DNA from 3 places in the Brevibacterium linens genome. Region 3 is predicted to be linked to each of the others. Evidence: riboswitches for the same ligand, from Rfam matches in the RefSeq annotation. Region 3 holds a riboswitch; each other region holds the start of a gene.

Region 1 (5,445 bases), 1.1 Mb from region 3:
GTCTGGGGTGTCGGGATACTGTTCATACCCGACAGGTACGCCTATACACCCGAGGTTCAAAAACAGCAATCACTGCATCTAGCCATCCGCGCAGGAGCGAGCTACTATATGTGGATGGTCAGTGCTGTCGTGCCCTTGGAGGCCCCGAAAACGGGGTCGGGCACGGGGGTGCCGATTCGGCGCCCCCGGAGCAGTCACCAGCGGAACGTCACGGTGGTGAAAATTGTGCACCACCGTCAGCCCGCTGTCGTCGTCTCCGGCAGCACGGTTGTGGCAATTTGCCACCACCGTCGACCTGCCCTCGTTCTTGACGGTGGTGCCACGGTGGCACCACGGTCGGCTCGAGCCCACGGGGGTGAAAATTTTCCACCCCCGTGCCCAAGCCAACGGTCCCGCAAATTTTGCAGGACCGTGCCCGCGCCGGGGGCCGGTGAACGGCTCCGGAAATTTTCCGGCCCCGTTGCCCCTGCACGGTTCGCACCTGCGGATGGCATGGTGGTGCCGATTCGGCACCACCATGGCCTGCCCGCGCGAGGCGTACGGCGCCGCCACAGTGGCGGCACCGTGGGCGTCCCCCTGGCACGGTGGGAGGAAATTTCCTCCCACCGTGCCAGGGGTTTCGCCCTGAGAGGTTGGCCTGCGTCGTGATCAACGGGTCCGCCCATTTTGCGGACCCGTTCTCCTCGCCCGGACGTGACCGGGCCGCCCGCACGCTGCTCTCGTTCCGCTCGCCTGTGGCGGTACGTTGAGTGTTCATAGTCCGAGTCCTCGGTCATGTGGCCCCCGCCCCTGGTCTGGTGGACCGAACGGCGGGTCGGGGTCGAGGCGGTGTGCTCGCCGCTGCAACGCCGCTCGCAGCTCGTGATCCAGGGCACCTATCTCGCGCCGTGGGCGGTCTCGGCTTCCTTCCACGCCGCCGGGTCGGTGTAGCCGGGGATGTTGACGAGCACCTCGGTGCCGGGATACGTGTAATGATCCGGCATCACCGTCCACCCCCGCCCGAGACATTGGCCCGCGGCGTGTTACCGGGTGATGCCGTGCTTCGCGTCGATCTGCGCCAGCCGGACGGCGATGGCGTCATCGGCGGACATCTCTCCAGTGAGCACCTTGCGGCCCAGGGCACGGTCGGCGTCAGTCTCCTCTTCGCTAGCCATCCGCTGGCTCGCAGTGACCTGCGCTTCGAGCCGGTCGATCTCGGCCTGTTCCAGGGCCTTCGTCGTCGCCATGACCTGTCCTCCTTCATGCTCGCCCGACACCTTCCATTCTACCGTCCAAGGCCGACACCGACCAGTGACTCCACCCGTGAGACGGGCACTTGCTCCATCGGGCACAGTCGCAGCACTGGATAGGTGCGCAGCCGATCCCAACACCAGCATCCCGCAGCGGGCAATCCGCGCAGGGTGTATCTGTGACGGCATTCTGGTAGATTCGGGTTGCACCGAGGGGTGTCCCGTCAAGGGGCTGAGATACCACTGGACGTTGTCAGCGTGGTGACCCTAGAACCTGATCCGGATCATGCCGGCGAAGGGACTGGTCTAGCAGGGCTTCTTTCCTTCGCTGGCCTCCCCATTAGGAGGTTACAGTGTCCCATTCTGTTGTCGGCCCCGCGACGTCCTCAGTCGAGGTGCGCCCGAGGGTCGCGGTCATTTCCGTCCTCATCAAAGATGACCATGTCCTCTTGGTGCGTCGCGCGAACCCTCCTGATGCAGGATTCTGGGGATTCCCGGGCGGGAAGATCGAATTCGGAGAAACGATCACCAAAGCCGCCGAACGCGAACTCGGTGAAGAAACCAGCATCATCGGTCAGGCGACCGGTGTTTTGACTTCCGTTGACGCGTTCAGCCGAGACGAGACTGGACGGTTGGACAGTCACTACGTGCTTATCGCCGTGCTCTGCCAGTGGCGCTCGGGGCAACCCCACGCTGGCGACGACGCCCTCGAAGCACGCTGGTTCCCCCTCGACGAGGTCGACGAGGCCCGCCTGACTCTGAGCAAGGATGTCGCCGAGGTCGCCCGCTACGCCGCCACACAGCAGCAGAAGGAAGTGCACGCATGACGATCAAGAACGTCCTATCCATCGCAGGCACCGACCCCACTGGCGGGGCGGGCATCCACGCCGATCTCAAAGCCTTCTCAGCGAGGGGCACCTACGGTATGGCCGCGATCACCGCGGTCGTGGCACAGAACACGCGCGGTGTGCGCTCGTTCATGCCCCTTGATCCCTCTTTCGTCGGTGAGCAGATCGATGCAGTGTTCGACGATGTGCGCGTCGACGCGGTAAAGATCGGTATGGTCGCCAACGCCGCGATCGCCGAGGTCATCGCCGAGCGCCTGCAATACCACGAAGCCGAGACCGTGGTCCTTGATCCGGTGATGGTCGCCAAGAGCGGCGACAGGCTGTTGGACGACGATGCGGTCGCAGCCATCCGAGACACGCTCGTGCCACTGGCCACGATCATCACCCCGAACCTTCCCGAAGCCGCCGTGCTCCTCGACACCACAGATGTCACCCGCTTGGGGCAGATGGAGGACCAGGCCACCGGGCTGCGTGGCCTTGGCTGTCAGTGGGCGCTACTCAAAGGCGGGCATCTCACGAACGAGACGGTCAGTGTCGACTACCTCGCCGGCCCCGACGGGATCTCCACCTACACCTCTCCCAGGATCGAAACCCTCAACGACCACGGCACCGGCTGCACCTTGTCCTCGGCGATCACCGCACTGCTGCCTGACCACACCGTGCCCGAAAGCGTTGAACGGGCGAAGACCTACCTGCACGGCGCTCTCGTTGCCAGCGACCGCCTCGACGTCGGCCAAGGTCACGGTCCCCTGCATCACTTCCACCAGCTCTGGCCGCGCGGGTAGGGATGCAGAACAGCCCCTCCTCGTTCCGATCGGTAGAGCTAACCACTTCGACTCATGAAAGGAGCCGTGACGATGACGCGAAAGATGTTTCTCGCCGGCCCGTTCAAAGCTCTCGTCGACGCCGACACCCATGTGATGGGCGACGCCGCGATCGACAAGTACACCTCGATCATCGACTTCTTCGAAACCCAGGGGTGGGATGTGCACTGCGCCCACCGCAGAGAGCACTGGGGCCGTGAGTTCATGGAACCCAGCGAATGCACACGCATCGACTACACGGAGATCGCCGCCTGCGACGTCTTCGTCGCGTTCCCCGGCGCACCGGCATCCCCGGGCACGCACATCGAGATCGGGTGGGCCTCCGCCTGGAACAAACCCATCGTCTTACTCCTCGACGAGGGAGCCGAGTACGCGTTCCTCGTCCGAGGCCTCTCAGCGGTCGCCGACGTCCAGATGATCACCATCGATCCCGAGCAGCCCACCGGACCACGCATCCTCACCGCGATCGAGCACGCGCAGGCAGGAGCCGTCAGTGAAGCCTGAGTATCCCGACCTCCACACGCTCTACCTGGATTCCCTGCGACAGGTCTACACCGGGTTCGAATACCAGAACAGTCCCCGCGGGCAGGACGAACGCGAAATCATCGGCTACACCGCACGCCTGACCAACCCGGCCCGGCGGTACTGCTTGGCCAGGTCTCGTCGGCAGAACATCATCTTCAACTACGCCGAAGCACTGTGGTACCTCTCAGGGAAGAACGACCTCGACTTCATCCGCACCTACGCACCCTCGATGAGCCGGTACAGTCCCGACGGCCTCAGCCTGCCGGGCACCGGGTATGGTCCCAAACTGCTCAGACACGTCGGCGACGAGACTGCGATCGAACGAATCGTGAACACCCTCCGCGAGGATGACCCTGCGAGCAAGCGTGCCGTTCTGCAGATCTTCGACGACTCCGAAGACATCTACCGCCGCAACATCGACGTCTCCTGCACGCTGGCTCTCCAGCTGTTGCGCCGTGAGGACCGTCTGCACATGGTCGCGTTCATGCGCGCCAACGACGCGTACATGGGACTGCTCAACGACACGTTCTCCTTCACGTTCATCCAAGAATTTCTCGCCTCGATGCTGGGCCTGACCCCGGGTGTGTACATCCACAACGTCGGCTCGATCCACATCTACGAAAAAGACCTCACCAAGGTGCACACCCTCCTCGGCGGCGATGATCAGACGATCGTGGAGGAACCCAGCACTCTTCCACGGCTGCCCTCGGGGGCGAGCCTGGACCAGGTGCACCAGGTCCTCGCCCTGGAGAAGTCGATCCGTGCAGACGAGCTCCCAGGCCGCGCACTGGCGACCCTTGATCTTCCGGAAGCGTGGGTCGACATTGTCCGCCTGTTCTGGATCCACCGGCAACTCCAATACCAACGACCAGTCGACCCATCGATTATCGGCGACCTCCATCCCCTCCACCGGGAGCTGGTCGTGAGCCGATGGCCCAGCATCGAAAACGCGCGTGTGAGGGCGGTGCAGCAGTGACGACATCATGGACGACTCCGGCAGTCTCAGCAGGGTTCGATGCCTATGACGACTATGTCGAAAACCGACTGGCTTATACCCCGCTCGTCAATGACCTCCAAACTGCTTGCGGCCGAGGGGGGATCGTGCTCGATTATGGGTGCGGCAGCGGAAAAGTCTCACGACGCCTCCTCGACGCCGGAGCCGCAGCACAGGTCGTCGGAGTCGACATCAGCACCGACATGATCACCCTCGCCCGGGCGCAGACCCCGCAACCGGCCGCGCGATTCCACACCATCGACAGCGGCCACGTTCCCTACCCGGATGACACATTCGATGCGATCGTGTGCTGCTTCGTATTCATCAACGTGCCCACACGCGAGGAACTGAGAGCGATCGCCCGCGAGCTCGCCCGAGTGCTTACACCGACCGGCAGACTCTTCATCGTCGATAGCAACCCGGCGGCCACAGGAGTACCGTTCCCGACCTTCCGCAGCGGCGAGCCCGGCAGAGGCTACCGTGACGGAGACGAACGCAAGGTCAGCTTGCAGATCCCCGGCACCGGGATCCTCGAGCTTGTCGACCGGCACTGGTTCATCAGCACCTACGAGGCGGTGCTGACCGAGGCCGGCTTCACAGTCGACAAGGTCACCGACCGCGGAGCACAAACCGTAGAGGACGTCGGCTCCCAGGCACCTATCGACCATCCACCGTTCATGCAGATCACAGCCCACCTCCAAGACCACTCCGAGTCGACGATCGGGGCGGGGTAGATGACGCGCGACGCTTCCTACCCGAAGCCGGCGACGCTGGCGGCAGTGGTCCGAAAAGGACGTGTACTCCTTATCCGGCGTGCCCACATGCCCGACGCCGAGCGCTGGGCATTCCCCGGGGGCAAGATCGAACCCGGCGAGACCCTGACCGCCGCGACCGCGCGCGAACTCGCCGAGGAAACAGGAGTCCTCGCCACACCCGGTGATGTCTTCGATGCTGTCGACGTCATCGATGCCGACCACAATCTGCATTACGTCCTGATCGCAGTGCTCTGCCGATGGGAACGAGGG
Region 2 (11,958 bases), 1.8 Mb from region 3:
CGTTCGGGCGCTCATCGGCGAGCACCCGGCCGCCTCCACAGAGGATCTCGCCGCCCTCTGCCTCTGCCTGCTTGAGTGCCGCCTGCATCGCCTCGTACGAACCCGAATTGATGAGCGGTCCCACGAGCACTCCGTCATCGGTCGGCGATCCGATGCTCAGCGTCTTGTACGCGGCGACGACCTTGTCGACGAACTCGTCGGCGATGGACTCGTGCACGATGAGCCGTCGCAGCGTCGTGCACCTCTGACCGGCCGTTCCGGCGGCCGCGAAGACCACTCCGCGCAGTGCCAGGTCGACATCGGCGCTCGGAGCGACGATGGCGGCGTTGTTGCCGCCGAGCTCGAGCAGGATCTTGCCGAAGCGCTCGGCCACGACGGGACCGACCTCGCGACCCATCCGCACCGATCCCGTCGCCGAGACCAGGGCCACGCGTTCATCCCGGACCATCACATCGCCGATGTCCCGACCGCCGATGAGGACGGGCGCGAGGTTCTCCGGCGCCCCCACCTCGGCGGCGGCCCTGGCCAGCAGGGACTGTGCCCCGAGGGCTGCGAGCACGGCGTTCTCCGAGGGCTTCCACACGACCGCGTCACCGGCTACCAGAGCCAGGGCGGTGTTCCAGGAATACACGGCCACGGGGAAGTTGAACGCGGAGATGACACCGACGACGCCGAGGGGATGCCACGTCTCCATGAGCCGGTGACCCGGCCGTTCGCTGGGCATGGTCTTGCCCCACAGCTGCCGGGACTGACCGAGCGCGAACTCGCAGATGTCGATCATCTCCTGCACCTCACCGGCCGCCTCGGAGGGGGTCTTGCCGGCTTCGACGGTGATGATCTTCGCCAGATCCTCCTTGTGCTCGCCGAGCAGCTGTCCCCACCGCTGCACCAGCTGACCGCGGACGGGAGCGGGCACGTCCCGCCAGGTCTCGAACGCAGTCTGGGCTGCAGCGATCTTGTTCGCCGCCGTCTGCGCGGTGTCCGCCGCGATCGTGCCGAGGTCCTGTCCCGTGATGGGGGAGCGGGCCGGAAGGCTCGCCGTAGCGGCCGATCCCTTGAGGACGGATGCGTCCACTCCGCAGGCGGTCAGTCCTGAGGTGAGGAGGTCGGTGATGGTCTGATCGGTGGGCAGTGCAGTCATTGCTGTCCTTTCGTCTTCTGCTGTGTCGATCGGCTGCTTGGCCGGTCGTTGCTGATCTGTCGTTGTGGGGAGGCGGGATGTGAGGGGCGGGTGTGCGAGGACTCAGATCACGTTGAGCTCCTTACGCAGCCCAGTGGTGGAGAAACGTCGTTTGTCCATGGGAGCCACGTCGACGAAGGGAGTGCGGCCGGTCATGAGGTCGGCGACGACCTCCCCGACGGCCGGGCCCATGAGGAAGCCGTGACCGGAGAACCCGCAGGCATAGAAGAATCCCGGCCTCTCCTCGGCCTCGCCGATGAGGGCATTGTGGTCAGGCGTCATCTCATATAGTCCCGCCCACCCGTGTTTCGCTTCGACATCGCCGAGGTCAGGGGTGCGGGCTTCGATGTGCTCGGCCAGGGTGGCCAGCCAGTTCGGGTCGCGTTTGTCGTTGAAGGACCAGTCATCGACCTCATCGGGGCAGCCGAACAGCAGCCCGGCGCCTTCCGGATGGACGTAATAGCTGGTGGAGAAGTCGATCGTGAAGGGCATCCGCGAGGTGTCGAAATCGACGGGTTCGGAGACCATGATCTCCCGCCGCAGCGGCTCCACGGGCAGGTCGACCCCGGCCATGTCCCCGATGGGGCCGGACCAGGCTCCCGCCGCGACGACGACCTGTTCGCAGCTGATCGTGCCCTGATTCGTGATCACCGAGGTGGCCCTGCGATCCGTTCCGCCGTCGGTGTCGAATCCGGTGACCTCGCAGTTCTTGACCACCGTGACCCCGCGCTCGCGGGCGGCGGTGACGAAGCCTGCGACGACGGCCTCGGGGGTGCAGTGACCGTCGCCGGGGTTGAACGCCCCGGCGATCAGCCCTTCGGTGTTGACGAACGGGGCCAGCTCGGCCACCTCGGCGAGGGTGAGCATCCGCGAATCCAGGCCCATCTGCTGCTGGAGGGCCACATTGTCGGTGAACGCGCGCACGTCGTCATCGTTGTCGAGGAGGAACAGATAGCCGTTGCTGACCAGATCGATGTCGACGCCGAAATCGGTCTCGAAGTTCCGCAGCACTTCGAGCCCGCGGGCGGCCAAGGCGATGTTGACCTCGTCGGAGAATTGGCAGCGCACGCCTCCGGCGGCCTTCGATGTCGATCCGGCTCCGGGGGTGTCGCGTTCGACGATGACGATGTCGCGGGCTCCGTGTACGGCCAGGTGGTAGGCGATGGCCGCTCCCATGACGCCGGCGCCGATGATGACCACGGAGGCTGCGGCGGGCAGGGCTCTGGACGTGTCGGGGACCCCGTCGGTGTTAGGGGCGGTGGTCGATGCGGTGGGGGATTCCACGGTTCACCTCGCTGTCTGCTGCCGGGGCGACCGTCATTGGTCGCCCCGGAAACGGAGAGTGCCGACGGCGATGTCGGCGTTTGTGTCTTGACTTCATTGTGGTTGCCATCACACTTAAGAACAAGGGAGAGTTTGTGAAAACTGCGTTCAAGAAACCTAAAGACAGGGGATTGCTGCCATGACATGGACGCTCGGACAGCTGCGCACATTCGTCGCTGTGGCCGAACTCGGGTCGATGACGCGGGCGGCCGACCACCTCGGCTACAGCGTCGGGGCCGTGTCCCAGCACATCTCAGCGCTGCGCCGAGTCGTCGATTCCGACCTGTTCCGCAGGCGCGGCCGCGGGCTCGTCCTCGCCGAAGCCGGGCGCACTCTGCTGCCCAGGGCCCGGAGCATCCTCGCCGCTCAACAGCAGGCGGAGATGGCGATGCTCGGCCGGGACTTCCGCAGCGAGGCCATCGTCACCCTCGGCGTCTTCGGGTCGGCATCGACGACGGCGCTGCCGAAGGTGGTGCGGGCGCTGGCCGAGCGTCATCCGCATATCGAAGTCCGGGCGCGGGAGATCAATGTCGAGACCATGTCGGCCGCCGTCATCGACGGAGTCATCGACTTAGGCATCGGGATCAACTACCCGGCCGCGCCGCTGCCGCCGATGCGCGGGCTGCGCTGGGAGGCGGTGGCGGACGAGGACTTCGGCATCGTCGTCCCCGCGGGGACGGCCCGACCGAGCGATGACGATCTGGCCGAGGCCGACTGGATCCTCCCACCGGCCGAGGAGCTCTTCGGCCGCGCGATGCGGTTGGCCACCTCGGCGCTGGGAATCAATGCGAAGGAGACCCACATCGTCACGGACACCGCGGTCGCGTTGGCACTCGCCGGGACCGGGCTCGGCTTGACCCTGGCGACGCCGATCATGATGTCGTTGGGCGGGCCAGACGTCGACCTCCACCCGGTCGCCGAGGCGGGCGGACGCGAGATCATCGTGCTGACCTCCCCGGACCCCAGCGATCCGGTCCGGGCGGTCGCCGAGGTGGTCACCGAAGTCTTCGCCTGAGGATCCGGCCTAGGATGAGGGCATGAGCTTCGACCATCAGTGGAACAAGGTACGCAGGGCCAACCCCGACCATTCGGCGAACTACGCGCAGCGGTGGCGTGATCTCGCGGCCGCCGGGCATGACATCGGCGGGGAGGCCAGGTTCGTCAACGCCATGGCCCCGCGGGGATCGCGCATCCTCGATGCCGGCTGCGGAACCGGACGGGCCGGCGGACTGCTCATCGACGAAGGGCACACCGTCTTCGGTGTCGACCTCGACGAATTCCTCATCTCCGTCGCCGAGGAGGACTTCCCCAGCGGTGAATGGCACACCGGCGACCTCGCCGACTTCGATTTCGCCGGTGCCGGAATCACCGAGATCGACGTGGCATTCTGCGCCGGAAACGTCCTGTCCTTCCTCGATCCCGCCTCGCGCCGGCAGACTCTCGGCAACATCAAATCGACCCTCAAGCATGGCGGTCGATTCGTGTCCGGATTCGGTGCCGGACGGGGGTACGATTTCGACGACTTCATCGAGGACGTCAAGGCCACGGGGATGTTCGTCGACCAGAAGTTCTCCACCTGGGAGCTGCGTCCCTTTGAGCCCGACAGCGACTTCCTCGTCCTCATCGCCGAAAGGCTGTGAGCCGCGAGCATGGATGATGTCGGCTACGACGACGACCTTCTCGCCCAGATCTATGACGAGGACAACGGCGACGGACCTGACCACGACTACTTTCGTGCGATGGCTGACGACCTCTCGGCTTCATCTATTACCGACCTCGGCTGTGGAACCGGAATTCTGACAGTCACCTTGGCTGAAGAGGGACGCAGAATTGTCGGCATCGATCCTGCCGTTGCGATGCTTTCTCACGCGGCAAATCGGCCCGGCGGCGACCGGGTCGAATGGCGACGGGGCACCTCCGAACTCATTGACCGCGACGCCAATGATCTGATTCTCATGAGCGGAAACGTCGCCATGCACATCATCGACGAGGCATGGGAGACAACTCTGCTCGACATCGCTCAAGGGCTGAAGTCAGGCGGGCGGCTCGTCTTCGAGACTCGAAATCCACGAAACGAATCGTGGCAGGCGTGGGGCGGCCCAGCTGAAGTTCGCGAAACCTCGGCGGGTACATTGCGAGAGTCCGAATCAGTCTCGGGTCCCGACACAGATGGAACAGTGACGATGACAACTATTCATGAGTTCATCGACGCAGAACGAACCATTGAAACTACTCTGCGACTGAGCTTCCGGTCTGCCGAAACACTGCAAGGTGATCTTCACTCAGTCGGATTGCGGGTCGACAATCTGTGGAGCGATTGGCACCGGAGTCCTTTCACCGGATCGGCAGAAGAACGCTTGATCATTGTGGAAGCGAGCAAAGGATTCGACTGATCAGCGGTCGATTCGCAATTGCGTCAGAACTAAGCTGGGATCGACCCGTACTGCTGATCAGCTGAAGGAGAATGACCATGATCTTCATCGTCGTGAAGTATGACGTGAAACCCGAAAGCGTCGAGACGTTCCCCGAGGCCGTTCGGGCCTTCACCGAGGCGACCCGCGCCGAACCCGGCAACCTCTTCTTCGAATGGTCGAAGAGCCTGGAGAACCCGAACGAGTTCGTCCTCGTCGAGGCATTCACTGACGAAGGCGCAGAACCGCACGTCACCAGCGATCACTTCGCCGCCGGTCTCGAAGCCATGCGCCCGCACCTGGTCTCGACTCCGAAGATCATCTCCCGCAAGATCGACGGTGAGGGCTGGGACGAGATGGGCGAACTCAAGATCGACTGAACCCCTTCCAGACCTTCATCCCGGGTCGACCGAGCACATAGACTTCTGCCATGGCGACCAAAGCGCAGAACATCGCATCGATCGAAAAGGCTCTCGGCGAGCCATGGGCAGACACCCGAGCTCGCCTCGAGGCAGCCGGGGGAGCGTCGGCGAGCCACAAAGAACTCGCCGACGCTCTCTATCCCCAGTTCGACGGCAGGGTCGACAACCACGGCTGGTGGGTCCAAGGCGCCGTCGTCGCCTATGAGCAGGAGATCGGACGCCGCGTCCCCGGCCAGCGCGCCGACGGCACCTTCGACGTTGCCGTCTCCCGCACCATCCCGGGCGATCGTTCCGCACTCATCGCCAAGTTCGCCTCCCTCGTCGGCGACACCCTCAACGAGGTGGCCCTCGACGGCGATCCCCGCACCTCGGAGACGGCGAAGCGCTCCTTCTGGCGAGCCAACCTCGACGGCGGCATCAAGGTCGAAGCCGCAGCCGAGACGAAGAGCGACAACAAGACCCTCGTCGTCCTCACCATATCCAAACTGCCCAGCCCCGAAGCCTTGGAGGAATGGCGGGCCTTCGGCAAGGACCTCCTCAAACAGCTCTGAGTTGTGCCATATCCTCGTCGCCTCAGCCGATGATCGGGTTCCAGACTCCGAGCATGTGAGCCGCACCGATCGCGACCGCGCAGACGGCCAGACTGAGAAGCACCGCCACGACATCTCGGACCGTGAAACTCGACCGCCTGCGCCACGTCCGTCCAGGACGACCGAATGCCCGACCCTCCATCGCCATCGCCAAGGTCGTCGCCCGGCGGATCGAGACCACGAGCAGGACGAACACCCCGCTGAAGAGGCTGCCCGTGCGCCGCAGAAGCGAACCTCCGGAGACACCGCGCGCACGGCGAGCCATCGCCAGCACCTGCCACTCACTGACCAACAGTCCGAGCAGGCGTGAGGCCGCGAGAACCGAGACCACGACGACCTCTGGCAGGCGCAGGTGCTGAATGAGCGCATCGGCGAGGTCACGCGGATCGATCGTCGACGCGAGCACGATGAGCGGGATCGCCAAGGCGAGGGCACGGACGAAGATCGCCGCAGCCGCGGCCAGGGACCCCGTGGTGAACAGAATCGGACCGAAGTCGACGACCACATCTCCGGTTTTCTCCGCCAACAGAGCCGTGCCCCAAGCGGCGAGCAGAGCGCCGGCGGGCAGGAACCACAGCCGCTTGGCCGCGGCCACCAGATCGAGTCCGGTCGCCGGCAGCGCCAGCACTGCTGCCAGCAGCACCACCCCGGCAGAGACCAGATCGATGCTCAGCAGCGCCCCGACCATGAGGATGAGAGCGACTGCGATCTTCGTCAGCGGATTGCACCGAGCCAAAGCGGTCGAACGCACCACGGGGATGAGCTGCCCCGGATCCTGTACCGCGACCTCGGGGGAGTGGCGAACGTGCTCATCGAGGCCCTTACTCACCGCGCTCACCCGCCCTGACATGCGAATCCGACTTATTGCCGTCGGATCGCTCTTCGTGGCCGCGGTAGCCGAGCTCGAGGAGATCGGCGCCGATGGCCTCGAGGAACGCCAGATCATGGCTGACCGCCACCACTGCGGAACCGTGATCCAAGGCATCGAGGAACATCTCCACCAACCCCGCCCACGTCAGCGCATCCTGACCGAAGGTCGGCTCATCGACGATGAGCACCCGGGGCCGGGGAGCCAGCATCGCCGCCACCGACAGGCGACGCTTCTCCCCACCGGAGAGACTCTGCGGATGAGCCTGCGCCAAACCGGTGAGACCGAGACCCGCAAGAAGCTCATCCACCCGTGCCTGCGACTCGGCGGCAGACCACCCGGCCAGCCTGGGACCCAGCTCGAGTTCGGCCGCCACGCTCGAGGTGAGGAACTGGTGGGCCGGTTCCTGGAAGACCATCCCGATGCGCGCCGCCAGCTGCTTCGACGGCCACGCGAACGGTCGGGGCCGTTTGGCTCCTTCCCGCAGGGCCGCCTCGGCGAGGACCTGCCCGGAGAATTCGGGCAGCAGGCCCGCCAAGGTCAGGGCCGTGGTCGATTTGCCTGCCCCATTCGCACCGATGATTCCGAGGGCCTGACCGGCGCTCAGGCTCAGGTCCAGTCCGGTCGCGGCGGGGGTGGCCATGCGCGGTCGAGCAACGCTGAGCCGATCTGTGCGCAGCAGAACCTCGCCGAGGCGGCCCGACGTCCCACCGATTCCTGCGGCCCCGCCTCGGCGCGGGGTGGGGGAGTCCTGCGGAATCCAGATGCCGCAGCCGATGAGCGTTTCGGTCAGGTCCGGATCGGTGAAGATCTGCTCGGGCGGACCTTGGGCGACGATCCCGTCACCGCCCAGCACGATGACACGGTCGACGTGCTCGGTCCACAGCTCCACCCGGTGTTCGACGACGAGCATGGTCGCCTGTGTCTCGGCCTGCACGGTGAGCACGGCATCGCGGACCTCGGTCGCCGAGGCGGGATCGATATTGGCCGTCGGTTCGTCGAGGACGATGACCTCCGGGGCCATCGCATGGATCCCGGCCAGGGCCAGCCGCTGCTTCTGCCCACCGGACAGGGCCGCACTCGGATGCTCCGGGGCCAGATCGAGTCCCAACGCATGCAGGGACTCGGGGACCTGAGCCTCGATGACCTCGGCCGGGAGTCCGAGGTTCTCCATCCCGAATGCCACATCATCACCGACGCGGGAGAAGATCACCTGCGAATCGGGATCTTGGAGGACCAGCCCGGTGCTGCCTCGGCGAGGATCCGGTTTCTCTCCGCCGACGAGGAGTTCACCGGTGGCCTCACCCGATTCCTCGGGCAGGACACCGGCGACGGCGTGGAGGAACGTCGATTTCCCGGCTCCGGAGGCGCCGAGCAGCAGCACCTTCTCTCCGGCCACGATCTGCAGGTCGAGCGGACCGACCGCCGGCTGATCACGGTCGGTGTGCGTCCATGAGAAGCCGGCGGCCGTGATCGGCAGCGCCATCAGCGACGGCCGGAGGCGAAGGAGCTCAGAGCTCCGGTGGCCGCGATCGCCCGGTAGGCGTACCACGCGCCGATGCCGGAAATGACGAGGCCGGAGATGATCGCGCAGACCGCATAGATCGCCTGGAACCCGAACTGCCATTCGGCGTTGTACATGATGTTCTCGCTCACGGCCATGAACGCCGCGGCCAGCACACCCGAAGCGGCGGTGACCCACAGGGTGAAGCGTTTGTAGCCGAAGGCGGCGAAGACGAGTTCGGCACCGAGACCCTGCAGCAGACCCGAGAGCAGAACGGTCGCCCCGAAGTGGGAGCCGAGCACGGCTTCGACGATCGCGGCGATGAGTTCGCACAGGAGTGCGGCACCGGGTTTGCGGATGATGGCACCGGCCAGCGGACCGGCCAGCACCCAGAGTCCGGCGATGAGGCCGATCGACGGCGGGAATGCCTGGAAGGCGAGTTCGAGGACCTTCCAGCTCAGCGCGAGCACCCAGAAGACGAGTCCCACGGCGATGCCGAGCACGGCGGTGGTGACATAGTCGACGACCCGCCACTGCTTCGTCTTCGGCGCCGCGGTGAAGGCCTGCGCGCGGGCGGGGGTGGTGGTCGGCGCGGTGGTATTCGGCATTGTGCCTCCTCATATCAAGGAGGGGTGAAGAGTCTCGACTTCCTTCGGCGGTACTGACCGCATCAGGTTCGAGGGTCTGCAGCTTCTTCTGCACTCTCAGCGCCCCTGACGGCGCTCCCCTGTCGTAGCCACCACTGTACAACAGGTGAGAGAAGCAGCGACCGGGAGCGGAGGCGACGCGGAGGCCGGGATCCGTCATCGACGATTCACCTCTCGTTCCCTGTCTCGTCGACGGGCCTCGAACGACCGGACACTACTGATCGGTAGGAATGGGTGGGTGAATACGCATCGACTCAAGCGACCACTCAGTGCCCTGTCCGCCGCCACCCTGCTCGCCGCTCTGGTGGCGGCCCCGGTGCCCGTGCGCGCCGAACCGAATCTCGGCTCGGGCGGCCCGAGTTCGACCGTGAGCCAGGACCCGACGGACACGCCCGCCGAGGCGGATGCAGGGAATGAGGCGATCACCGATCCCGTACTGCAGGTCGGAGCCGACTCGACGACGCGCAACCTCTCGTGGATGAGTGAGAACTCCGGCGGGGGAGAGGTCCGGTGGGCGCCGGTCAATGAACTCGAGGGAGGCGAACTTCCCGCCGACGCGGCAGCGGCTGAGACCACGGACTCCGGTCTCGCCACCGACCTCAAACGTCACTTCAACCATGCGAGCATGACCGACCTGGAACCCGACACCGACTACGCCTACCAGGTCGGCAGCGACGAGGACGGGTTCACCGAGGTGCAGCAGTTCACCACAGGATCGTCCGGAGGAGATGACGAATTCCTCGTCTTCGGCGACCCCCAGGTCGGCGCCGGAGGCGGAGACCCCGACGACGCCACCGGCTGGGAACGGACCCTGTCGACGGCCGTGGCCACTGCCGACGACCCGAGTTTTCTCTACTCCCTGGGAGACCAGGTCAACGCCGCCGGCAACCAAGAGCAGTACGCGCAGTACCTGGCGCCGGAAGCGACCCGGACGATCCCGCAGGCGACGACGATCGGCAACCACGATGTGTCGTCGAAGGCCTACGAACAGCACTTCAACCGACCCAATGTCAGCCAGGACCACGGCGGCGGAGGCATCATCACCTCCGGCGGCGACTATTGGTTCATCGAAGACGGAGTCCTGTTCCTCAACATCAACTCGAACAGTTCGGACATGGACGCCCACGCCGAGTTCATCGACGAGGTCGTCGCCGAACACGGTGGCCAGGCACGATGGACTGTGCTGGGATTCCACCATTCGATCTATTCGACGGCAACACATTGGAACGATCTCGATGTGAAGCGGCTGCGGAAGGCGATCCCACCGGTCGCGGCCCGCAATGACATCGACCTCGTCGTCTCCGGCCACGACCACATCTTTAACCGCACCTTCCTCATGGACGGGGAGGGCAAGCCCGTCGAGGGCTCCGAAGCGGGAGCCGATGAGGCGAAGGAAGACGGGCAGACGCTCTACCTCACGCTGACCTCGTCATCGGGGTCGAAGTTCTACGACTACGTTCCCGGCCTCGACTGGGAAGGCAAGAGCGTCCACAACGACATGCCCGCCTTCACCCGGGTCCGCGTCAGCGACGAAGCGCTGCGGGCGACGACCTATGAGGTGCCTGCTGAGGGAGCGTCGGCCGATGGCGAACGGGCGGAAGCGCGGGCCGCAGCCGAGCAGATCGACGATGTCGAACTCAGGCGCGCCGAGGCGGACGAACCCGCCCCGGGCGACGACGCCGGTGCAGACGCGGATTCCGGAGCCGGTGCCGACTCCGCGGCAGGTGCAGATGGTGCAGGTGCGAATGACGACGCAGACGCAGACGGCGCCGGAACAGAAGCTGACGCCGCAGCGGATGGCTCGGACGTCGATGCCGGCACGGCAGACTCTGGCGCCGATGCGAACGGTGCCGAAGCGGACACCGCGGGAACGGGCGATGATGCGGGTTCCTCCGGGACCGCCTCGGCGGGTGGGGATGGAGACCTTCCCCGCACCGGCGGTGGACTTGCGCTGCCCTTGACCGTCGGGGCGGGGGCGCTGGCACTCGGCGCGACGCTGATGGTCGTGAGCCGTCGCCGCCGAGGTGCCGGCCTCAGCTGATCAGCACAGCCTTGCTGATCGGCCCGACGCTGCGCATCAGCTCGGAACCACCATGACCGGACCCTCGGCGTGGTTGAGGACCCCGCGCGAGACGGATCCCAGCAGAGCGCTGCGGATCCGTCCGCGCCCGCGGGTGCCCATCACGGTCAGCTGTGCGCGGGAGCTGATCTCGACGAGGGTTTCGGTGGGATCGCCGACCGGTACCGAGGTGGTCACCGTCAGATCCGGGAACTGCTCGGACAGTGTCGCAGCTTCCTTCTCCAGGCCTTCGGTCAGCTGCTTCTGCCGACGCGAGGTGACCTCGGAGCTGAGCTCGAGGTCGGGGTACCAGTAGAGCCATTCCTCACCGGCCGGCAGCACCACGACGAGTTCGAGCTCAGCCCCGCGAGTGGCGGCTTCGGCAGCCGCCGTGAACATCGCGACCCGACCGGTGTCAGAGCCGTCGACGGCAACAACCACCGGGCCCGAGTCCGCGGACGCCGAGGTCGATCGTTCGGGAACGACGATCGTCGGGCAGTGCGCATGGGCCGGCAGAGCCGTGGACACGGATCCGAGGACGCGGCCCATGAATCCGCCGCGTCCGCGAGCACCGACGATGACGACTTCGGCGTCGGCGCTGAGCGTGACGAGCACACCGGCGGAGTTTCCCGGCGCGGTGCGGAAGGACTTCTCACCGGAGTAGTCGCGCAGGAGTTCGACCGCCTCGGTGAGGGTCTTCTCTGCTGCCTTCTTCGCCTTGTCATCCTCGGGTTCGCTGGGGATGGAGGCCATATTCGGGTAGATCATCGTCGGCAGCTCATAGGCGGTGACGACGGTGAGAACGGTCCTGCGACGTTCGGCCTCGACTGAGCCGTAGCGGACGGCTTGAGCGGCGAGTTCGGAGCCGTCGAAGCCGACGAGGACGCCGAGTTCGAGATTCAGGCCGGATTCGGACGAACTGGTTTGAGCAGACATCTCGCACCTTTCGATCGG
Region 3 (11,958 bases):
GGCAGCAGGTGGGTGCGCACGGCGTCGACGGCATCGGCCTCGAGGAGGCGATGGCCGGAGGTCGCGATCATCACCGGGTCGACGGTGAAGAAGCCGAGCCGGCCTTCGGCGGCGCGGGCGACGACGAGTTCGACGAGGTCACGGCTGCCGAGCATCCCCGATTTCGTCGCATCGACGGGCAGGTCGCCGAGCACGGACTCGAACTGATCGGCGACGAAATCGACGTCGATCGGATAGACGCGCGACACCCCGTGCGTGTTCTGCGCGACGAGGGCGGTGATGACGGTCGTGCCCATAGTCTTCCGCGCGGTGAAGGTCTTGAGGTCGGCGTGAATCCCGGCGCCGCCTGAGGGGTCGGTGCCGGCGATGGACAAGGTGATCGGCGGGCGGGTCGTCACTGGTCGCTCCCGGTGAAAGCGGCGAGCAGCTCTTCGGCCGCCGACTTCGGATCCTCGGCCAGGCAGATCGCCGAGACCACGCAGATTCCGATCAGTCCACGTCCGTGCAGGTCGGGGGCACGGTCGGCGGTGATACCGCCGATGGCGACGGCGGGGATTCCGGCTTCTGCCGCCAGCTCGCCGAGGCGGTCCGGTCCGATGCCGTCGGGGGCGTCGGCTTTCGTGGAGGTGTCATAGACCGGTCCGATGCCGACGAGGTCGACGACTCCGGAGTTGCGGGCGGCGGCGAATTCGTCGCTGTTGGCGGCCGAGAGACCGATGAGCGGTGCCGCACCCAGGGCGGCGCGCACCTCGGCGACGGTGGCATCGGTTTGGCCGACGTGGATGTGCACGGTCTCGCCTTCGTCGATGAGGCGGCGGGCCACCTCGACGCGGTCGTTGAGGACGACGGGAACCGTGCGGTCGGTGCCGCGGGTGGCGGCGTCGACGGCGGCGATGACCTGGCGGGTGAGCGAGTAGAACCCTGCGTCGTCGATGTCCTTGTCGCGGACCTGGACGATGCCCACTCCCCCGGCGACGGCGGCCTGCACGGTCTCGGCGACGCTGCGACCGGCGGCTTCGCATTGCGCGGAGTCGGTGACGAGGTAGAGGCGAGTGTCGATTCCGGCGAAGCGGTCGGTCGCGGCAGCGCGGTCGGTCGCGGCGGCTCCATCGGTCGCGGCGGCGCCGTTAGCGGCGGCGCCGTTCGGGTTGTCAGCGATGTGGGCGGATCCGGCGGTCATGCCTGGACGCTTTCGCCGGCGGTTTCATTCGCAGAAGTGAGCGTGTCGAGGCTGATTCTCGCCTGCGCGAGTCGGTCACCGTCGACGGCGTGGAGCGCGTCGAGGAAGTTCACCGAGTAGCTTCCCGGCCCCTTCGCACCATCGGCGGCGAGTTCACCGGCGACCGCGAAGTGCGCGTGGGCGGCGATGACGGCTTCGAACCTCGCCGAGGCGGCCCCACCGTTCGCGGACCCGTCCGTGGCGTTGACGGCCGAGGCATCGGCGTCGGGGTCGGCCAGTCCTGCCCGGGCGGCAGCCAGGTAGGCGACGGTGACGGCACCGAGAGAGCACCCGGTGCCGATGACCATCGGCATGAACTCATGTCCGCCGGTGATGCGGGCGACGTGGACGGTGCCGTCGATATGGGCGACGACGGCATCGGTGGGTCCGGACACGGCGACGATCGCACCGGTTTCCCTGGCCAGCTTTGCGGCGGCGGGGAGGACGGCATCGACTTCAGCGGTGGAGTCGACTCCACGACCGCCGAGTCCGACTCCGGCGAGAGCCGCGATCTCGGAGGCATTGCCGCGGATGGCGGTGGGGTGATCGGCGGCGGCGCGGCGGATGCGGGAGGTGCGGAAGTCGACGGCGCCGACGCTCACGGGGTCGAGGACCCAGGGTTTGCCGGCGGCGTTGGCGACGTCGATGGCGGCATCGGCGGCGAGCAGCTGGTGGTTGGAGGCGGTGCCGAAGTTGACGAGGACTCCGCTGGCGATTCCGGCGAACTGTCCGGCGTCGGCTTCGTGGTCGAGCATCGCCGGGGAGGCGCCGACAGCCAGGAGCACGTTCGCGCTGAACTGCTGCACGACGGTGTTCGTGATGCATTGGATGAGTGGATTGCTTGCGCGCAGTCGCGCATTCGCAGAACGCAGGTCGAAGTCAACCATGACGATCCCTTCGCTAGTATGGCCCAGATCAGGTTCGATGGGTGTTCTCTCAGCCTCGGTGTCCTCCGTGCGCAGCTCTTCGGTGCGAACGGATCCTCGTGAGGCACCCCATGTCATTGGCTTCGACTGTATCAGCCCGACTGAGGCACGGCGACTCCTTGGATGCTCAGTGCCGACCGCTCGACTTGACGTCGCTGTATCAAGCAATGCATTGCGCGCTCGACGCTCAGGCGAGCGGTCGGCAGAGGGAGCTCTTGCGGAACCGAGAGGTCGACGACAACTTGAGCGCTCAGCGCTGAGCGGACGCCCCTGTGCCGCCGACCCGGCACTACCCGCGCCCGACGTACCTCTGGCCTCGGCGGCTGAGCGCATCGATGACGACGGCGGTGAGCAAGACGAGCGCGGTGATGATCTGCTGTGCATCGGAGTTGAAGCCGATGAGGTAGAGACCGTTGTTGATCGCGCCGACGACCAGTGCGCCGAGCACTGCCGCCCAGGCAGTTCCGCGACCACCGAACAGCGAGGTGCCGCCGATGACGGCCGCAGCGATCGCGTTGAGCAGGTCCTGCGTGCTCACCAGCGTCGATCCCGCGTTCGTCGTCACTCCGGTCTTGATGAATCCGAACAGAGCGGCCAGCACTCCGGCAGCCATGAACACGCTGATGCGCACCCAGGTCACGCGGATGCCGGCACGCCGGGCGGCTTCGACCTTGCCGCCGACGGCGTAGATCGAACGACCATAACGGGTCTTGCGCAGCACGAGGTCGATGATGATCGCGATGACGATCATGAGGAAGAACGGCATCGCCAGACCGAAGTCCTGATTGACGAGGATGAGGAAGCCGAACACGATCGCGGCCAGCAGGACGATCCTCACGATCACCGAAGTCCAGCTCGGAGCGCTGAGACCCTCCCGGTGGCGGCGCAACTTCGAATAGATGATGCCGACGCCGAATCCGATGATCGCGATCGCACCGAAGACATAGGCCCAGATCGCCGGGAAATAGAAGCTCGCGAAGTCGAAGGCGAAGGTGTCCGACATCGACAGGTTCTTCTGCGTACCCAGGGTTGTCAGCGTCAGGCCGGTGAACGCGAGCAAGCCGGCCAGGGTCACCACGAACGCCGGGATGCCGACGACGGCGAAGAACCAGCCCTGGATCGCACCGACGACCAGGCCGAGCAGCAGCATGATGACCAGCGCCAGGGCCGGCGGCACACCTTGCCTCACCACCAGAACACCGAGCAGCGAGGCGGCCAATCCGCCCAACTGCGCCAGGGAGAGGTCGATCTCGCCGAGGAGCAGGATGAGGTTGATGCCCAGGGCAAGTATCGCGAGGAATGCGACCTGGGTGGAGAGGTTGACGAGGTTGGCCGGAGAGATGAAATTCGAGTCGGCCGTCTGGAAGACGATGACGATGACGATGAGGGCGAAGATGACCGGGAACGATCCGAGCTGGCCCTCTTTGACCCGTCGCAGGAACGTTCCGACGACGCCTTCGTGAGAGATCCGTTCGTCGGTGATGAAGGAATTGCGGGTCATCGACGCTCACCCCTCCGTGCCGCACGCTTGGTCACGACGTTGTCGCTGGCCCCGGTGATCGCGGCCACGAGCACGTCCGTGCGTTCGTCGCCAGGGAAGTCACCGGCGTCCTTGCCCAAGCGCAGCACGTGCACCCGCTCGCACACAGCCTGCACGTCAGCCATATTGTGGCTGACGAGCAGCACCCCGAGGTCACGTTCCTTCAGCCGTTCGATGAGGTTGAGCACCTCGGCCGTCTGGGCGACACCGAGCGCCGCCGTCGGCTCGTCGAGCATGACCAGGGAGGGTTCGCCCAGCAGCGAGCGAGCGATCGCGACGGTCTGACGCTGACCGCCGGACAGGGCCGCGATCGGCACTCGCACGCTCGGGATCTTCGCTGACAGACTGCGCAGCAGCTCCCAGGATTTGGCCTCCATGGACACCTCGTCGAGCACTCCGCCGCGGGTCTTCTCATGTCCGAGGAAGAGGTTGGCGACGACGTCGAGGTTCTCGCACAGGGCCAAGTCTTGGAACACGGTGGCCACTCCGGCCCTCTGCGCGTCCTTCGGGGAGGAGAACCTCTGCGCCGTTCCGTTCATGATGAGCTCGCCCTCATCGGCGGCATGGACTCCGGCGATGACCTTGATCAGCGTCGATTTGCCGGCGCCGTTGTCGCCGACAAGGCCGACGACCTCGCCGCGGCCGACGCTGAGATTGATGTCGGTCAGTGCCTGAACGGCACCGAATCGCTTGTTGATTCCGCGCAGTTCGAGCACCGGCTCGCTGTCGCTGCCCGGCGTCCGCGTCGCCGCAGATGCCTGGTCAGGTGTCTCTGGTGTCATCTGTTCCTACTTGTCGCAGTCGTTGACCCCGGCAGCCGGCGACCGGTGATGGTCGCCGGCTCGAGGTCGGTCGCATCAGATCGTGAGCGCGCACGTGCTCACTTCACGCCGGCATCGGCACAGAGCTTCTCCACCTTGCTCGTGCAGATATCAGAGGCCTTGATCTGGTCGCCGACGATGTCCTTGATGTTGTCCTTGGTCACGACCTTGGCCTCGACGAAGTCCGTCGGGGTGTCTTTGTAGGTCGTGCTCGCTTCGACGTCCTCGCCCGCAGCCAGAGCCACAGCGGCCTTGGCGGCGAACTCCGCCTGCGGTGGGATCGACTTGTAGATCGTGGCGAACTGATCACCCTTGAGGATGTTCTGCAGACCGTCGACCTCAGCGTCCTGGCCGGTCACCACGGTTTCGACCTTGGCCTTCTTCGTCGCGGCGATGACGCCGCCGGCGGTGCCGTCGTTGGCCGCGTAGATGGCGATCGGCTTCTCACCGTCGCCCTGCAGCTGGCCTTCGACCCACTGGCGGGCGTCGTCGGGGTTCCAGTCGAGGGTGTCATGTCTGGCGGCGATATCGACGCCGGCACCTTTGAGAGTCTCTTCGGCACCGGCCTTGAAGTCCGCGGCGTTCGGGTCTTTCGGGTCACCGTTGACCATCCACACCGGGCCCGATTTCGGGTCGACTCCGGCCTCCTTGAGCCCGTCGAGCACGGCCTGGCCTTGGAGGTTGCCGATCTTCTTGTTATCGAACGAGGTGTAGTAGTCCGCGCCCTCGAAGAAACGGTCGTAGGAGATGACCGGGATCTTCTTCGCTTCTGCCTTCGACAGCGCCGATGCCACCGCTGAGGCATCGACTGGGTCGAGCACGATGGCATCGACACCTTCGGTCACTGCGGCTTCGAACTGCTGTTGCTGCTGGGTCGCATCCTGATTGGCGTTGCGGTATTCGACCTTCGCATCCGGATTGGCCTCTTTGAGGTACTTCTCGAAGTTCGGTTTGTCGAGCGACTCGTATCTGGTGGTCTTCGACTCGGGCAGCAGCAGTGCGATCGTGACGTCTCCGTCGCCGCCGGATCCGCTGTCCGCCTCGTCGTTTCCCTGCCCTTTCTGATTGCCGCAGCCGCTGAGTGCAAGAGCACCGATCGCGACCGAGGCGCCGAAGAGCGCCAGCTTCTTGTGGGACTTAAGGTTGTGCCTCATTGTGAACCTTTCAATCAATCTGACAACGTTGTCAGGCTGTTGAATATGATTCGCTCAACGCCGTCTGCTGTCAACTGTTTCGACAAAAGTTTTCAGCGGGTGTCCGGCGGCTCTTCACCGCTGCCACGAGCGATGACGCACAGCGCGTTGTCGAAATCGGGCACGCTGTCGTCGACACGACAATGCCCCATCGTCTCCGCCGCGATCGGGCCGTTTCCCTCACCGAGGCGGCCCCCGCCGGCCCCGGCAGCGCTGGGTTCCACCCCCGCACCGCTGGGTTCCGCACCGGCCCGGAGCCTGCGGACCGCCTCGGCGGCAAAGGACTCGACGTTGCGATCGACGACGGTGACGTCGAGGAGTTCGGCCGTGGGGAAATCGTCGATGCCCACCAGGGCCGGCCATTCGCCGAGGCGGCGGCAGGCATCGATGGCGCCCTGCGTGAGCGTGGCCGAGAGGGTGATGAGGGCACCGGGGGCGCTGCGGGAGCCGAGCCAGGCGGCGACGACGTTCTTTGCGCTGGCTTCGTCGTGGGCGTCTTCGCGCATATACGCGCGCCAGCCGACACCGCGACGGCCGGCGACGGCATCCTGGATTCCCTGCAGGCGGCGGGTGGTGATGAGGCTGGGCGATTGATCTCCGATGACGCCGAGTGCCATGTGTCCGTGTGCGAGCAGCTGCTCGGCCGCGAGGCGTCCCGCTTCACGGTCATCACCTGCGACGATGCCGATGCCGGGACTGTCGACCGCCGGGTCCAGGGAGACGATTCTGGTGCCTGGCGCCGAGGCGGCTCGTGCGTAGGTCTCGGCCGCCTCGGGGTGGGCGCGGATGACGATGATCCCGGTCAGATCGTTGGCGAGGCATTCGTCGAGGAAGGCTTCCTCCCGGTCGGGATCGTCACCGACGACGGTCACTACAGGGCGCAGGTCGACGGCTGCGAGTTCGGCTTCCACGGCGGCGAAGGCACGAGCCTGAAAGGCGTCCCCGGCATCGGAGAGGACCACGCCGATATAGGGTGAGCGGCCTCCGGCACGCAAGCGCCGGGCTGTGGAATTGAGTCGGAATCCGAGTTCTTCTGCGGCGGTTTCGACCTTCTCCGCGGTCGAGGCGGCAACGTGCTTTTCGCCGTTGAGGACGCGGGAGGCCGTCTTGATGCTCACACCGGCGCGGGCAGCGACCGTGGCCAGGGTCGGCCGATCGTTCTGCTTCGCCATGTGCGCACCTTTGAGTCTGAGGACCGATTCGTGACTCTGCGCAGCGACGCGCAGGCAACCGTTGGAATGATACTAACCGCTGAGGTGAAGGATGAACGCACTCGCCGAGGTGGGGCTCCGCTGCGAAGCCCCACCTCGGCGATCGCGGTGTTCGGACTTCGGCGCCTCACCCACCGCTCAACTCAGCGCCGACCGCACACATCGGCTCGGTCGCATCGCATCGACCGCTCAAGTCCGCACCGACCGCGCGCCGCATAGCTCGCTGCAGTGTCGCTGAGGTGAGCGGTCGGCAGATAGCGGCCGCGTCAACGGTCCCCGGGATCAGTCCGGCAGGCTCGTCACTGCCCGGTTGAAGTCCATGGCGGTCTTGATCCAGAACGCCAACTGTTCGTCATCACGGACAGACTCTGCGCTCACGTTGATCCATCCCGGCCCCATGTTTCGCCCGGTTCCCATCTCGGCTTGGGCCGCATCCGGTCGCTTGAGGAGCTCGTCGTGCCGAGCGGCATCGACTCGCGCTGACGGTGCCAACGGCATCCGGGTGGGGGATTTCGGGGGTCTGAAGGGGTGCTGAGGTGGGTGTCGCTTCGGTGTCATAGAGCAGAGAAGTCGTCACTGTGAGGTTTCCTCCTTCGATGATGCGCACCGCGAAGCGCGGCTCGCATTAGGGAAACCTACCCTAACTTTCCGGGTTGGCGAAGAGAGTCTTCGCCGATCCGACAACTACGGGCGTCGCGCATCCGTCGGGCAAGACCGTGCCCGCGCCCAGGTCTCATGCGGCAAGGAGGCTGTTCGCACTACGGGCGCATCGGGCAGAAAAGCGCTGAGTGGCCTTCGTCACATGCAGGTGTGTTGTCCAACATCGTGAGACGTTCATGGCGGATCCGGCTCCCGAGTTCCGGACGCCCCGTGCGGAGTCCCGAGGCATAATTCCGCACAGATCGTCCGGAACTCGGCCTTTACCGCTTCGCCTCAGCAAATATGGGTCGCTATCGGATACTTTTGTCGCCGGAAAGTATCCGATGCTGACCTAGATCTGCCGCTCGTTGGGCGCATGGATCAATCCTCACAGAACGATTCGTCGTCGATCAGCACCGCCGCCAGGACCGTGCAGATCACGAAGACTCCAGAGGCTGTGGCCACAGGAATCATCAGGCTGATTGTGCCCAGAAGGCCTCCCGCCAAGGAGCCGATGGCAAGTCCGGACAGCCCCATGACGCGAGTCGCGCCGCCGACCTTTCCCAGCAGCGAATCGGGCACGAGCCTCTGGCGGAGCGAAGTCGAGCAGATGTTCCATACGACCGCGTGGAAGATGTAGACGGCCAATAAGGCTCCTGCGATCCGCGGGTCTGTTGTGAATGTGAGCCCACCCAGCGAGAGCGCTCCGAGCAGAAGACTCGCGGCGATGGTCCATTTCGCGCCCAGTCGGCGTCGCAGTGCGGGTGCTGCAAAGGTTGCGAGGAGACCGCCGAGTGCGGAGAACGCGAGGAGGAAACCATAGGCTGTCTCACCGAGTCCGAGCCGGTCTCGGGCGATCAGCACGAGGATCGAAAACGCCAGCATGTATCCGATACTGGCTAGGGCACCGATCAGAGCAAGCCCACCGACGAGTTTGTGACGAGCCAGCCACGCAAGGCCGTCCATGGATTCGCGGTACATCTCCATGGGCGAGGGGAAGCTCCCGGCGATCCGCTGCTGTGACGACAGGTCGTGTTCGCGTCGGGCCCGGCGGGCGGGCAGAGCCAAAGCGATCAGACCCGCTGCTGACCACAGTCCTCCCATTGCGAAGACCGGCGCTGACGCTGCGATCGCAATGAGAAGTCCTCCTAACGGAGGTCCTACGAATTCATCGGCGACGAGTTGCGCAGCGGCGATTCTTCCATTTGCTGCCTCCAATCTTCCACGGTCGAACAGCGACGGCAGGATTGCGACGGCAGCGTTGTCCGCAGTGCTCTCCAAAGCGGCCACCACCGCCATGGCAAGGTAGAGCGCGACAAGTGACGACAGCCCGAACTGCAATGAGAGCGCGAATCCCAGCAGCGCGAGTCCCCGCAGAAGATTGGCAACGACGATCAGTTTCCGGCGTTCAAGTCGATCCACGACAACACCGATAGGCAATGCGACGAAGAGGCGGACGACCGCATAGAGGGTAGCCAAACCAGCGATGATTCGCGGGTCATCGGTGAATGACGCAGCGAGCAGAGGCATCGAGACAAAGGCCAGGCCATCCGCGAGATTCGAGAGTGCATTGGCTCCCCACAGCACTCGGAAGCTGCGGCTCAACGACATTTAGTCAGTCTACGAGAGTCTGTGCCTCGACCCGCTGCTCTGCGCAAGGAGAAGAGCCTGCGCCTCGACCCGAAGCTCTGCGCAAGGAGAGAGGAACGGCAAGTGCGAGGCACCACGCTCGCTGAGTTCCGGACGCCCCGTGCGGGGTCTCAGCACAGAATCCCGCACGGATCGTCCGGAACTCCACCTTCGCCCCTCCGCTTGAGCAAACTTAGGTCACCATCGGATACTTCTGTCGCCGGAAAAGTATCCGATGCTGACCTACTTTCGGTCAGACAGTATCCGAAGCTGACCTAGAAATGCCGCGCACTCGCGAACGCACGAAAAAGCCGCAACCCCCGCGCATTCGCAGACGCACGAAAAAGCCGCAGCCTCCGCGCAAACGCGGAAACTGCGGCTTCTCATCGACCAGAGTCCCCTCTGCCAGAGGTCCTGCCTACCTCACTTCACGACGTAGTTCGGGGCCTCGACGGTCATCTGGATATCGTGCGGGTGACTTTCCTTCAACCCAGCCGTGGTCAGACGGACGAACTTGCCCTTGGCCTTGAGCTCGTCGACGGTGCGGGCGCCGACGTAGAACATCGTCTGGCGCAGACCTCCGGTGAGCTGGTGGGCGACCTGCTTGAGGTGACCGCGATAGGCGACACGACCTTCGATGCCCTCGGGGATGAGGTCGGTGTCGGTGGCGATATCGGCCTGGAAGTAGCGATCCTTCGAATACGACTTGCCCTTGCGCGGAGCCATCGCGCCCAGCGAGCCCATGCCGCGGTAGGCCTTGTACTGCTTGCCGTTGACGAAGATGAGTTCGCCCGGCGACTCGTTGCACCCGGCCAGCAGGGATCCGAGCATGACGGTGTCGGCACCGGCGACCAGCGCCTTGCCGATGTCACCGGAGTACTGGAGTCCGCCGTCGGCGATGACCGGGACGCCGGCGGCTCGGGCGGCCTGAGCGGCGAGGTGGACGGCGGTGACCTGCGGGACGCCGACACCGGCGACGACGCGGGTGGTGCAGATCGATCCGGGTCCCACGCCGACCTTGACGGCGTCGACTCCGGCCTCGACGAGCGCCTGCGCGCCTTCCTTCGTGGCGACGTTTCCGCCGATGATCTGCACGCCGGAGAACGCCGGATCGGACTTGACCTTCTTGATCATGTCGGTGACTCCGCGGGCGTGACCGTTGGCGGTGTCGACGACGAGGACGTCGGCTCCCGCCTCGGCGAGCAGTCCTGCACGCTCGTAGGCGTCGCCGTAGAATCCGACGGCGGCACCGACACGCAGGCGACCCTCGTCGTCCTTGGTCGCCAGCGGGTATTCCTCGGTCTTGACGAAGTCCTTGACGGTGATGAGGCCCTGGATGACGTTATTGTCATCGACGAGGGGCAGCTTCTCGACCTTGTGTTCGGCGAGCAGCTCGAAGGCCTTCTCGGCGGCCACGCCGACGGGGGCGGTGACCAGCGGCATCTTCGTCATCGTCTCGGCGACGGTGCGCGTGGGGAATTCGCTGCGGGTGACGAAGCGCAGGTCGCGGTTGGTCACGATGCCGACGAGCACATTGTTCTCGTCAACGACGGGCAGTCCGGAGATGCGGTACTTGCCGCAGATCTCGTCGAGCTCTTCCAGCGTCTTGTCCGCGGTGATCGTCAGCGGGTCGTTGATCATGCCCGATTCGGAGCGCTTGACGTAATCGACCTGGTTCGCCTGATCCTCGGCGGAGAGGTTGCGGTGGATGATGCCCAGGCCGCCGATGCGGGCCATGGCGATCGCCATCCGGGATTCGGTCACGGTGTCCATCGCCGCGGAGACGAGCGGAATGTTGAGTTCGATCTCCTTGGTCACCCGGGAGGCCGTGGAGGCTTCGGAAGGGATGACATCGGTGTCGCCTGGCAGGAGGAGGACATCGTCATACGTGAGTCCCGTCAGCGAGAACGGATCGTTTGCGGCCTGTGATTCCTGCTCAGGGTTTCCCATGAAGACAGCCTTTCGACGCGAAGATACGGTGGCTCAATGCTATCGGAGCGCGACAGCCGACGGCTATGGGTTCAAGTACCGAGCACTGTGAGACTGGCTACACAGGAAAAGCTGTCGGATTCGTGCGGGAAACCTTCACCGAGGCGGCTCATCGTCAAGCCATCACCGAAACAGGTGGCCGCCGCCCCATCCTCACCGAAGCTCTACCGCCCCTCCCCCACGGACCGTGCGAGGTCGAGGGTCGAGGCTTCGGAGTCGTCGAGGTGGATGCGCAGCAGCCCTTCGGCGCCCTGCCGGTCCCCGGACTTCATCTTCTCGAGGATATCCCGGTGCGGATTCGCCCAGTGCGAATGGTATTTGCCGGGTTCGGGCGAGCGCGAAAACGTCGTCGACAGCCGAGCCATGAGGTTGAGGTAGAACTCGTTGAGAAGCGGTGAACCAAGGAGGCCGACGATCGCGCGGTGGAACGATGCCGAGTGTTCCTGCGCATCGGCCCAGGTTTCGTTCTTCGGTGCGGTTTCGGCCCGGACCACGGAGGCTTCGACGGCGGCCATCGCCTCGTCGGTGGCATCCTGCGATTCCTGGACGGCGCGGATCTCGAAGACTCGGCGGGCACGGTAGAGGTCCTTGAGCTCGTCGATGCCGAAGGTGGAGACGAAGAAACCCCGGTTGGGCTCCTGGGTGAGCAGCCCGGCGTGGCGCAGCAGGCTCAGCGATTCGCGGGCGGTGTTGCGCGAAACGTTGAACTCCTTGGCCAAGGCACCATCGCGGACCGGGCTTCCCGCCGGGTATTCACCACTGGTGATGCGGGTGCGGACAAGGGCGACGAT

What was found. A riboswitch is a leader RNA that binds a small molecule or an ion and turns the genes downstream of it on or off. The one in region 3 is predicted to bind thiamine pyrophosphate.
Region 1: another riboswitch for thiamine pyrophosphate. It lies ahead of CXR29_RS00655 (NUDIX hydrolase); the one in region 3 lies ahead of thiM (hydroxyethylthiazole kinase).
Region 2: another riboswitch for thiamine pyrophosphate. It lies ahead of CXR29_RS04510 (ECF transporter S component); the one in region 3 lies ahead of thiM (hydroxyethylthiazole kinase).

Annotation. Positions count from the first base shown of each region.
Region 1 is NZ_CP026734.1:143,942-149,386, reverse strand. It holds gene CXR29_RS00665 (hypothetical protein) at 1-26, opposite strand, end outside; gene CXR29_RS00660 (hypothetical protein) at 1,023-1,226, opposite strand; TPP riboswitch at 1,432-1,548, shown strand; gene CXR29_RS00655 (NUDIX hydrolase) at 1,583-2,056, shown strand; gene thiD (bifunctional hydroxymethylpyrimidine kinase/phosphomethylpyrimidine kinase) at 2,053-2,862, shown strand; gene CXR29_RS00645 (nucleoside 2-deoxyribosyltransferase) at 2,935-3,405, shown strand; gene CXR29_RS00640 (thymidylate synthase) at 3,395-4,402, shown strand; gene CXR29_RS00635 (class I SAM-dependent methyltransferase) at 4,357-5,154, shown strand; gene CXR29_RS00630 (NUDIX hydrolase) at 5,155-5,445, shown strand, end outside.
Region 2 is NZ_CP026734.1:1,043,686-1,055,643, forward strand. It holds gene amaB (L-piperidine-6-carboxylate dehydrogenase) at 1-1,141, opposite strand, end outside; gene CXR29_RS04470 (NAD(P)/FAD-dependent oxidoreductase) at 1,244-2,464, opposite strand; gene CXR29_RS04475 (LysR family transcriptional regulator) at 2,643-3,518, shown strand; gene CXR29_RS04480 (class I SAM-dependent methyltransferase) at 3,541-4,143, shown strand; gene CXR29_RS04485 (class I SAM-dependent methyltransferase) at 4,153-4,896, shown strand; gene CXR29_RS04490 (putative quinol monooxygenase) at 4,974-5,294, shown strand; gene CXR29_RS04495 (hypothetical protein) at 5,345-5,887, shown strand; gene CXR29_RS04500 (energy-coupling factor transporter transmembrane component T family protein) at 5,910-6,755, opposite strand; gene CXR29_RS04505 (ABC transporter ATP-binding protein) at 6,748-8,280, opposite strand; gene CXR29_RS04510 (ECF transporter S component) at 8,280-8,906, opposite strand; TPP riboswitch at 8,929-9,037, opposite strand; gene CXR29_RS04515 (FN3 domain-containing metallophosphoesterase family protein) at 9,184-10,986, shown strand; gene CXR29_RS04520 (universal stress protein) at 11,023-11,940, opposite strand.
Region 3 is NZ_CP026734.1:2,881,899-2,893,856, forward strand. It holds gene thiD (bifunctional hydroxymethylpyrimidine kinase/phosphomethylpyrimidine kinase) at 1-398, opposite strand, end outside; gene thiE (thiamine phosphate synthase) at 395-1,180, opposite strand; gene thiM (hydroxyethylthiazole kinase) at 1,177-2,106, opposite strand; TPP riboswitch at 2,094-2,227, opposite strand; gene CXR29_RS13050 (sugar ABC transporter permease) at 2,435-3,646, opposite strand; gene CXR29_RS13055 (ATP-binding cassette domain-containing protein) at 3,643-4,467, opposite strand; gene CXR29_RS13060 (substrate-binding domain-containing protein) at 4,566-5,660, opposite strand; gene CXR29_RS13065 (LacI family DNA-binding transcriptional regulator) at 5,753-6,871, opposite strand; gene CXR29_RS13075 (MFS transporter) at 7,931-9,160, opposite strand; gene guaB (IMP dehydrogenase) at 9,602-11,128, opposite strand; gene CXR29_RS13085 (GntR family transcriptional regulator) at 11,332-11,958, opposite strand, start outside.